One region of the Streptomyces sp. NPDC059009 genome, then DNA from elsewhere that is predicted to be linked to it. Evidence: riboswitches for the same ligand, from Rfam matches in the RefSeq annotation. Region 1 holds a riboswitch; the other holds the start of a gene.
The links. A riboswitch is a leader RNA that binds a small molecule or an ion and turns the genes downstream of it on or off. The one in region 1 is predicted to bind cyclic di-AMP.

Region 1 (4,313 bases):
AGAAGACGAGGTCGCCCGGCTTGGCGTCGGCGGTCTTCACCGTCGTGCCGACCTTCACCTGGTCCCAGGTGGTGCGCGGCAGGGAGATCCCGGCGGACTTCCACGCGGCCTGCGTGAGCCCGGAGCAGTCGAAGGAGTCGGGCCCGGTGGCGCCCCACACGTACGGCTTGCCCATCTGCGCCTCGGCGAAGTCGATCACCTTGGCGGCCTTGGTGGCGTAGCTGCCGTCCGTGCTGCCCGAACCGGAGCCGGAGCCGGAATCCGAGCCGGACCCGGACCCGGAGTCGGAGCCGTCGTTCTGCTCCTGCTCCTTCTCCTTCTGCTTCGCGGCCTCCTCGGCCTTGCGCTTGCGCGCCTCCTCGGCCTGCTGCTTGCGGGCCAGCTCGGCGGCCTTGCGCTTGGCGGCCTCTTCCTTCTTCTTCTCGATCGCCGCGAGCCGCGCCTTCTCCTCGGCGGTCAGCTTCGACAGGAGCTCACGGGCCTCGCGGAGCTTGCCCTGGACGTCCTGCTTGCTCGTCCTCAGGTCGTCCCGTGACCGGCTCAGGCTCTTGAGGCTCTGCGCCGCCTTCGTGCGCTGCTTCGTCGCGGACGCCTGCTGCGACTGGAAGGTGTCGACGGCCCTCTTCTGGCGCGCGGTGAGGCGGTCCGAGAGGTGGTTCTGGTCGAAGTAGCCCTGCGGGTCGTTGGCCAGCATCGCCGTGGCGGTCTCGGAGACGGCCCCGGTCCGGTACTGGGCGGCCGCGAACGAACCGAGCTCCTGGCGGGCGTCGTTGAGCTTGTCGGTGCGCTTGGCCACGTCGTCCAGGAGGCCGTCGACCTTCTTGCGCTGCTTCTCGGTCTTCTCCTTGGCCGAGTTGTACTTCTGCGTGGCCACGCCCGCCTGGTGGTACAGGGCGTCGACCTTCTTCTGGACCTCTTCGAGGCTCGGCTTCTGCGGGGCGGAGGGCGCTGCGTTCGCGCTCTGCGACAGGAGGGCCACGGAGGTGAGGGCCGCCGTCGTGATGCCGATGGCGGGGGCGGTACGTATTCCGGCAATGCGGGTCCGCGGCTTGCGGTGCGACGCCAAGGGAGGCGACTCCTTCCGTAGACCGCCTACCGGGTTAGCTGTCGGGTTCGGGCGGGTGGTTCGGAAGGCTGCCCTACAGTCCCGTACTTCGTACGGGACCGATTCACCCCAAGGTCTTGGTGGGTCCCCGGCTCCGAGGGGGTCGGACTCGGCGGAGGCCGCGCGTTCCCGGCGGGGTTCGCCGGTGGGATCACGTGCGGCCCGCGGAGCACGCTAGCCAACTCGTGTGCTCCGTGTGAAGGTTGATGTTCGATATGCCCGATACATTTTCGTGACTTTACGAAGGCCAAGACGCGGCCTTGACGGCCGGTGGCGCAGCGTGACCGGTCGCGTGCACCGGGTGGTGCGGGGGTGCTGTGGGGCGGGTGGCCGGAACCCGGGGCGGGTTGTCAGTGGGTCCGCCTAGACTCGGGAGGCGATGAGCAGCCTCTTTGATGACAGCTTCCTGGCGGACCTCAAGCCCTCGCAGGCCCATGAGGAAGAGCCCCCGCCGCCGCCCGAGGACAGCGCTCCGGAGCCCATTCCGGACGACCTGTTCGGCGGGAAGTTCGACGCGCCCCCGCCGCCCCGGGACGCGCACTACCGCGACGGCGCCCCCCGCCCGGTCCTCGACCCGGCGGCGCTCCTCGACGGGCTGAACGAGAACCAGCGCGCGGCCGTCGTGCACGCCGGCTCCCCCCTGCTCATCGTCGCGGGCGCCGGCTCCGGCAAGACCCGCGTCCTGACCCACCGCATCGCGTACCTCCTCGCGGAGCGCGGCGTGCACCCGGGCCAGATCCTGGCGATCACGTTCACGAACAAGGCCGCGGGCGAGATGAAGGAGCGCGTCGAGCAGCTCGTCGGGCCGCGGGCGAACGCGATGTGGGTGTCGACGTTCCACAGTGCCTGCGTCCGCATCCTGCGCCGCGAGTACAAGAAGCTGGGCTTCACGTCCTCGTTCTCGATCTATGACGCGGCGGACTCCAAGCGCCTGATGGCCCTGGTCTGCCGCGACCTGGACCTGGACCCGAAGAAGTTCCCGCCCAAGTCCTTCAGCGCCAAGATCTCGAACTTGAAGAACGAGCTGATCGACGAGGAGGACTTCGCCGCCCAGGCCGCCGACGGCTTCGAGAAGACCCTCGCCGAGGCGTACGCGATGTACCAGTCGCGCCTGCGCGAGGCCAATGCCCTCGACTTCGACGACCTGATCATGACGACGGTCAACCTGCTCCGCGCCTTCCCGGACGTGGCCGAGCACTACCGCCGCCGCTTCCGCCACGTGATGGTCGACGAGTACCAGGACACGAACCACGCGCAGTACGCGCTGGTGCGCGAGCTGGTGGGCCCCTCCGGAGAGGGCCAGGACCCGGGCGAGCTCTGCGTCGTGGGTGACGCGGACCAGTCCATCTACGCCTTCCGCGGCGCCACCATCCGCAACATCCTCCAGTTCGAGGAGGACTACCCGGACGCGACGACGATCCTCCTGGAGCAGAACTACCGCTCCACGCAGACGATCCTGAGCGCGGCCAACGCGGTCATCGAGCGCAACGAGAGCCGCCGCCCCAAGAATCTCTGGACCAACGCGGGCGCGGGCGCGCGCATCACCGGCTACGTAGCGGACACCGAGCACGACGAGGCGCAGTTCGTCGCCGACGAGATCGACCGCCTCACGGACGCGGGCGACGCCAAGGCGGGCGACGTCGCGATCTTCTACCGGACGAACGCGCAGTCCCGTGTCTTCGAAGAGATCTTCATCCGCGTCGGCCTGCCCTACAAGGTCGTCGGCGGCGTCCGCTTCTACGAGCGCAAGGAAGTCCGCGACGTCCTCGCCTACCTGAGGGTCCTCGCCAACCCCGAGGACTCGGTGCCGCTGCGACGCATTCTGAACGTGCCGAAGCGGGGCATCGGCGACCGCGCCGAAGCGATGATCGACGCCCTCGCGCAGCGCGAGAAGATCTCCTTCCCGCAGGCACTCGCGCGCGTGGACGAGGCGTACGGCATGGCGGCCCGCTCCGCCAACGCCGTCAAGCGGTTCAACACGCTCATGGAGGAGCTCCGTACGGTCGTCGAGTCCGGCGCGGGCCCGGCCGTCGTCCTGGAGGCCGTGCTCGAACGGACCGGGTACCTGGCCGAGTTGCAGTCCTCCACGGACCCGCAGGACGAGACCCGCATCGAGAACCTCCAGGAACTCGCCGCCGTGGCCCTGGAGTTCGAGCAGGACAACGGGACGGGCGAGGAGGCGGCGGACACCGCCACGGAGGGCACCACCACGGAGGACGCCGCCACGGAGGACGCCGCCGACGCAGGCACCGCCCCGGCCGGTTCGCTCTCCGACTTCCTGGAGCGCGTCGCCCTCGTCGCCGACTCGGACCAGATCCCGGACGAGGAGGACGACGGCTCGGGCGTCATCACACTCATGACGCTGCACACCGCCAAGGGCCTCGAGTTCCCGGTGGTGTTCCTCACCGGCATGGAGGACGGCGTCTTCCCGCACATGCGCACGTTCGGCAAGACCAAGGAGATCGAGGAGGAGCGGCGCCTCGCGTACGTGGGCATCACGCGCGCGCGGGAGCGGCTCTACCTCACCCGCTCCGCGATGCGCAGCGCCTGGGGCCAGCCCTCGTACAACCCGGCGTCGCGCTTCCTGGAGGAGATCCCCGAGGTCCACGTGGACTGGAAGCGCACGGGCTCGATGGGCGCCCCGGCCTCCTCGGGACCGGCGGCCGGTGTCGCCGCCTCGCTCTCCTCGTCCCGCTCGCGCGCGGGCGGCCCGCAGGGCTTCGCGACGCGCCGGGCCAACGAGAAGCCGGTGGTCTCGCTCGCGGTCGGGGACCGGGTCACGCACGACCAGTTCGGTCTCGGCACGGTCGTCGGAGTGAAGGGCACGGGCGCGAACGCGGAGGCGACGGTGGACTTCGGCGAGCCCAAGCCGAAGCGCCTGCTGCTGCGGTACGCACCGGTGGAGAAGCTGTGACCCGGAGGTGAACGCGCCTGGTGGCGGCCGGAGTTACGTCGGGTCGAGGTCGTGGCTGCGCAGCCACGGCAGCGGGTCGATGGCCGAGCCGCCGCCGGGGCGCACCTCGAAGTGCAGGTGCGGGCCGGTGGAGTTGCCCGAGTTGCCGGAGAAGGCGATGACGTCACCCGCCTTGACCTCGCCGCTCATGACCTTGTGCGTGGAGAGGTGGCAGTACCACGTCTCCGTGCCGTCCTTGGCGGTCACGACCGCCATGTTGCCGTAGGCGCTGTTCCACTTCGTCGACACGACGCC
Region 2 (4,313 bases), on a different contig from region 1:
TCTGGCGAAGCTGGTCGCGGAGGGCCTCGAGGAACTCCCCGAGACTGTCTGATCGCATATACGTGAAAGGGCCCGCCCGGATTTCCGGGCGGGCCCTTTCACGTGCCCGCGGGCCACTCATCCGTGACGGCCGGGCGGCATGAAAAGAGGGACACCCCGAAAAGCGGGCAGCACAAATCAAGCCCTGCGAATTACTTCTCTTTGTATACGGCGGCGCCGTTAATTCTGAACGCTCAGCGTGTTTACGGGATGTTGCGAATCCCTCACGCGATCGACGCCCCGCCGGCGCCCGAGCCCCGCGGGAAAGCGGAGGCGGTGCGCCGCCGTCGCGCGTTCCGCGTGCTGCGCGGTGAGGCCACGGGCCCGCTCCGCGTCGCCGCGGATCACCGCGTCGACGATCGCCGCGTGCTCGGCCCAGGACTCGGCGGGGGCGGCCGGCGGCTCCACCACGTACATCCAGGCGATCTTGTGCCGCAGCTGGGTGAGCAGCGTGGTCAGGCCCGGGCTGCCGGACGCCTGCGCGAGCGTCTCGTGGAACCAGCCGCCCAGGGAGCGCAGATCCTCGCTCTGGCCCCGCCTGGCGCGCTCCTGGCCGAGCCGCACGAGGCCGCGCAGCACCTTCAGGTGCGCCTCCGTGCGGCGCTGGGCGGCCCGGGCGGCGCCCAGCGGTTCGAGCAGCATGCGGACCTCCAGGAGGTCGGCGGCCTCCTGCTCGGTGGGTTCGGCGACGCACGCGCCCGCGTGCCTGCGCGTGACGACGAAGCCCTCGGCCTCCAGGGTGCGCAGCGCCTCGCGCACGGGGACGCGGGAGACTCCGTAGCGACGCGCGAGCAGATCCTCGGTGAGTCGGCCGCCCCGTTCGTAGACACCCGACACGATGTCGTCCCGAATGGCCGTGCATACCGAGTGCGCGGGAATGCGCATGACCGGACCTCCGCCTTAATCCCCGCGAAACGCGGTCGATTGACGCTCGCTCGTCAACTCTATTGCAGAGCCGCGGAATTTCCGACGGCGACCGGGAATCCATGGATTTCTTTTGGCCAAGGCTCCGAGGCTCGGGGGCCCGGAACGGCGAAGCCCCGGCTCGCGGTGGGCGAGCCGGGGCTTTCGGGGTGCGCGGTGGCCGTCAGACGTTGATGCCGTGCGAGCGGAGGTAGGCGACGGGGTCGATGTCCGAGCCGTAGTCCGGGGAGGTGCGGGCCTCGAAGTGGAGGTGCGGGCCGGTGACGTTGCCGGTCGCTCCGGAGAGACCTATCTGCTGTCCGGGGGTGACCGTCTGGCCGACGGAGACACCGATGGAGGACATGTGTCCGTACTGGGTGTACGTGCCGTCGTTCATCTTGATCACGACGTTGTTGCCGTAGGCGCCGCCCCAGCCGGCCTCGACGACGGTGCCCGAGCCGACGGAGTGGACCGACGTACCGGACGCGGCGTGGAAGTCGATGCCGGTGTGGCTGCCGGAGGACCACAGGCCGCTGCTCGCCTTGTAGGCGGTCGAGACGTACGAGCCGGCGATCGGGGAGACGAAGCGGTTCAGGCGCTTGCGCTCGGCCTCACGGGCGGCGCGCTCCTTGGCCTCGCGCTCCTTCTTGGCCTTCGCCTCGGCCGCGCGCTTCGCCTCGGCGGCCTTCTTCTTGGCGGCCTCTTCGGCCTTCTTCGCGGCAGCGGCGGCGTCGGCGGCTTCCTTCTGAGCGGTGGCCTGCGCGTCGATGCTGTCGGCGAGCGAGTCGCCGACGGAGATGGCCTGGGTGAAGCCGGTGTGCTCGACGGGCGCCTCGTCGGCGGCGAGCGCCGGAGCGGCGAGCCCTCCGATGACACCGGTCGTGGTGATCGCGGCGACACCCGCTACTTGCGCGGTCGTACGGGTGAGACGGCTCGGACGACGGTGCTTCCCGGTGGCACGGGTGAACGCCATGAAGCGGCTGATCCTTTCCTTCCCTCTCGCCTACCGGGTTAGCTGACGGGTTCGGAGCAGGAAGGTCTCCTACGGATCCCTCGCCTCGCGGCAAGGTGCCCGATTCACCCCAGGGGGACATGTGGGTCCCCGGCTCCCCTGGCTCGCGCCGTACGGGGACTCGGCGATGACTGTCCGGTGCCGCGGGTGCGGCGTACTGCGTGACGAACAGTCGGACCGACGCTAAACGGGACATCTTTCAATCGACAAACAGAAGACGGCTTTTGTAGCGCACGCCACAGGGCAGACAGGCAACCTCTCTACTAATTCGGACATATGAGGACCCCGGTGACATGTCCTGTCACCGGGGTCCTGAGCCCTGCGGAGGTCGCCTCGGCGGCGACCGCCCGTTCATCTAGCCCGTGACAACCGTCACTTCACCGATCCCGAGGGCCCTGACGGGCTCCTCGATCTGCGCGGCGTCCCCGACGAGCACGGTCACCAGGCGGTCCTGCGGGAAGGCGCTCACGACGGCCGCGGTGGCCTCCACGGTGCCCGTCGCGGCCAACTGCCGGTACAGCTGGGCCTGGAAGTCGTCCTGGAGGTGCTGCTCGACCTGGTCGGCGAGCGTGGCCGCGACGGCCGCCGCCGTCTCGTACTTGAGCGGGGCGACCCCCACCAGGTTCTGCACGGCGACGTCGCGCTCGGCGTCCGTGAGGCCCTCCGCGGCGAGGGTGCGCAGGACCTTCCACAGGTCGTCGAGGGCCGGGCCGGTGTTCGGGGTGTCCACGGAGCCGCTGATGGCGAGCATGGCGACGCCGCCGGCCCCCTCCGAGGACGAGGGCGCGGTCGAGCGCAGCACCTGGCTGAACGCCCGCACTCCGTAGGTGTATCCCTTCTCCTCGCGCAGGACCCGGTCCAGACGCGAGGTGAGGGTGCCGCCCAGGCAGTAGGTGCCGAGGATCTGGGCGGCCCACACGCGGTCGTGCCGGTCGGCGCCGACACGGCCGATGAGGAGCTGCGTCTGGACGGCTCCGGGGCGGTCGACGACGACCACGCGGCCGGTGTCGTCGGCGCTCACCGCGGGCACGGGGTACGGCTCCGCCGTGTCGCCCGTCCAGGCGCCCACGGTGTCCGCGAGGAGCGCGTCGAGGTCCGTCCCGGAGAGGTCGCCCACGACGACGGCGGTCGCCGTGGCGGGGCGAACGTGCTTCTCGTAGAAGGCGCGTACCGCCGCCGAGTCGATGCCGGAGACCGTCTCCTCGGTGCCCTGACGGGGACGCGACATGCGCGAGGTCGCCGGGAAGAGCTGCCGGGAGAGCTCCTTGGCGGCGCGCCGGGCCGGGTTCGCGGCCTCGTGCGGGATCTCGTCCAGGCGGTTGCGGACGAGGCGCTCGATCTCGCTGTCCGCGAAGGCGGGGGCGCGCAGGGCGTCGGCGAGCAGACCGAGGGCCTTCGGAAGGCGGGAGACGGGCACTTCGAGGGAGACGCGCACGCCGGGGTGGTCCGCGTGCGCGTCCAACGTCGCGCCGCAGCGGTCCAGTTCGGCCGCGAACTCCTCGGCGGAGTGCTTGTCGGTGCCCTCGGCGAAGGCCCGCGCCATGATCGTGGCCACGCCGTCGAGTCCGGCGGGCTCGGCCTCCAGGGGCGCGTCGAGGTGGATCTCGACGGCGACGACCTGCTGGCCGGGGCGGTGGCAGCGCAGCACCGTCAGGCCGTTGCCCAGGGTGGCGCGCTCGGGGGCCGGGAAGGCCCAGGGCTTGGCCGTGCCTGCCTGGGGCTGCTGGTGGAAATCCATCGCGGCGAGCGGTGCGGACTGGGTCGTGGTGTGCGGTGCGGACTCGGTCACTTCGCCGCCTCCTCTTCCTCTGCGGCCTCGTCGGCGGCGGACACGGGTTCGTACACGAGCACCGCGCGGTTGTCGGGGCGCAGGCGGGCCTTGGCGACCTCCTGGACCTCTGCCGCGGTGACGTCCAGGACTCGCTGCACGGCGGTGAGAGCCAGCTGCGGGTCGCCGAACAGGACGGCGAATCTGCACAGTTCGTCGGCGCGGCCCGCGACGGTGCCGAGCCGGTCGAGCCACTCGCGCTCCAACTGCGCCTGGGCGCGCTCCATCTCCTCGGCGGTGGGACCCTCCTCGGCGAAGCGGGCCAGCTCCTCGTCGACGGCGGCCTCGATGACGGGGACCTCGACGTCTCCGGAGGTCTTCACGTCCAGCCAGCCGAGCGAGGGCGCCCCGGCGAGGCGCAGCAGGCCGAAACCGGCGGCCACGGCCGTGCGGTCGCGGCGCACCAGCCGGTTGTAGAGCCGGGAGGACTCGCCGCTGCCGAGGACCGTGAGCGCCAGGTCGGCCGCGTCGCACGCGCGCGTGCCGTCCTGCGGCAGCCGGTAGGCGGCCATCAGGGCGCGCGCCGGGACC

Region 2: linked by a shared signal. The riboswitch ahead of ACFWYM_RS20020 (M23 family metallopeptidase) and the one ahead of ACFWYM_RS43065 (NlpC/P60 family protein) in region 1 are both predicted to bind cyclic di-AMP.

What each region holds. Positions count from the first base shown of each region.
Region 1 is NZ_JBHYJB010000072.1:188-4,500, forward strand. Features, by position in the region: gene ACFWYM_RS43065 (NlpC/P60 family protein) at 1-1,066, opposite strand, end outside; cyclic di-AMP (ydaO/yuaA leader) riboswitch at 1,074-1,230, opposite strand; gene pcrA (DNA helicase PcrA) at 1,485-4,019, shown strand; gene ACFWYM_RS43075 (M23 family metallopeptidase) at 4,053-4,313, opposite strand, start outside.
Region 2 is NZ_JBHYJB010000019.1:14,160-18,472, forward strand. Features, by position in the region: gene ACFWYM_RS20010 (HPr family phosphocarrier protein) at 1-52, shown strand, start outside; gene ACFWYM_RS20015 (GntR family transcriptional regulator) at 220-924, opposite strand; gene ACFWYM_RS20020 (M23 family metallopeptidase) at 1,127-1,915, opposite strand; cyclic di-AMP (ydaO/yuaA leader) riboswitch at 1,928-2,091, opposite strand; gene ACFWYM_RS20025 (M16 family metallopeptidase) at 2,310-3,692, opposite strand; gene ACFWYM_RS20030 (M16 family metallopeptidase) at 3,740-4,313, opposite strand, start outside.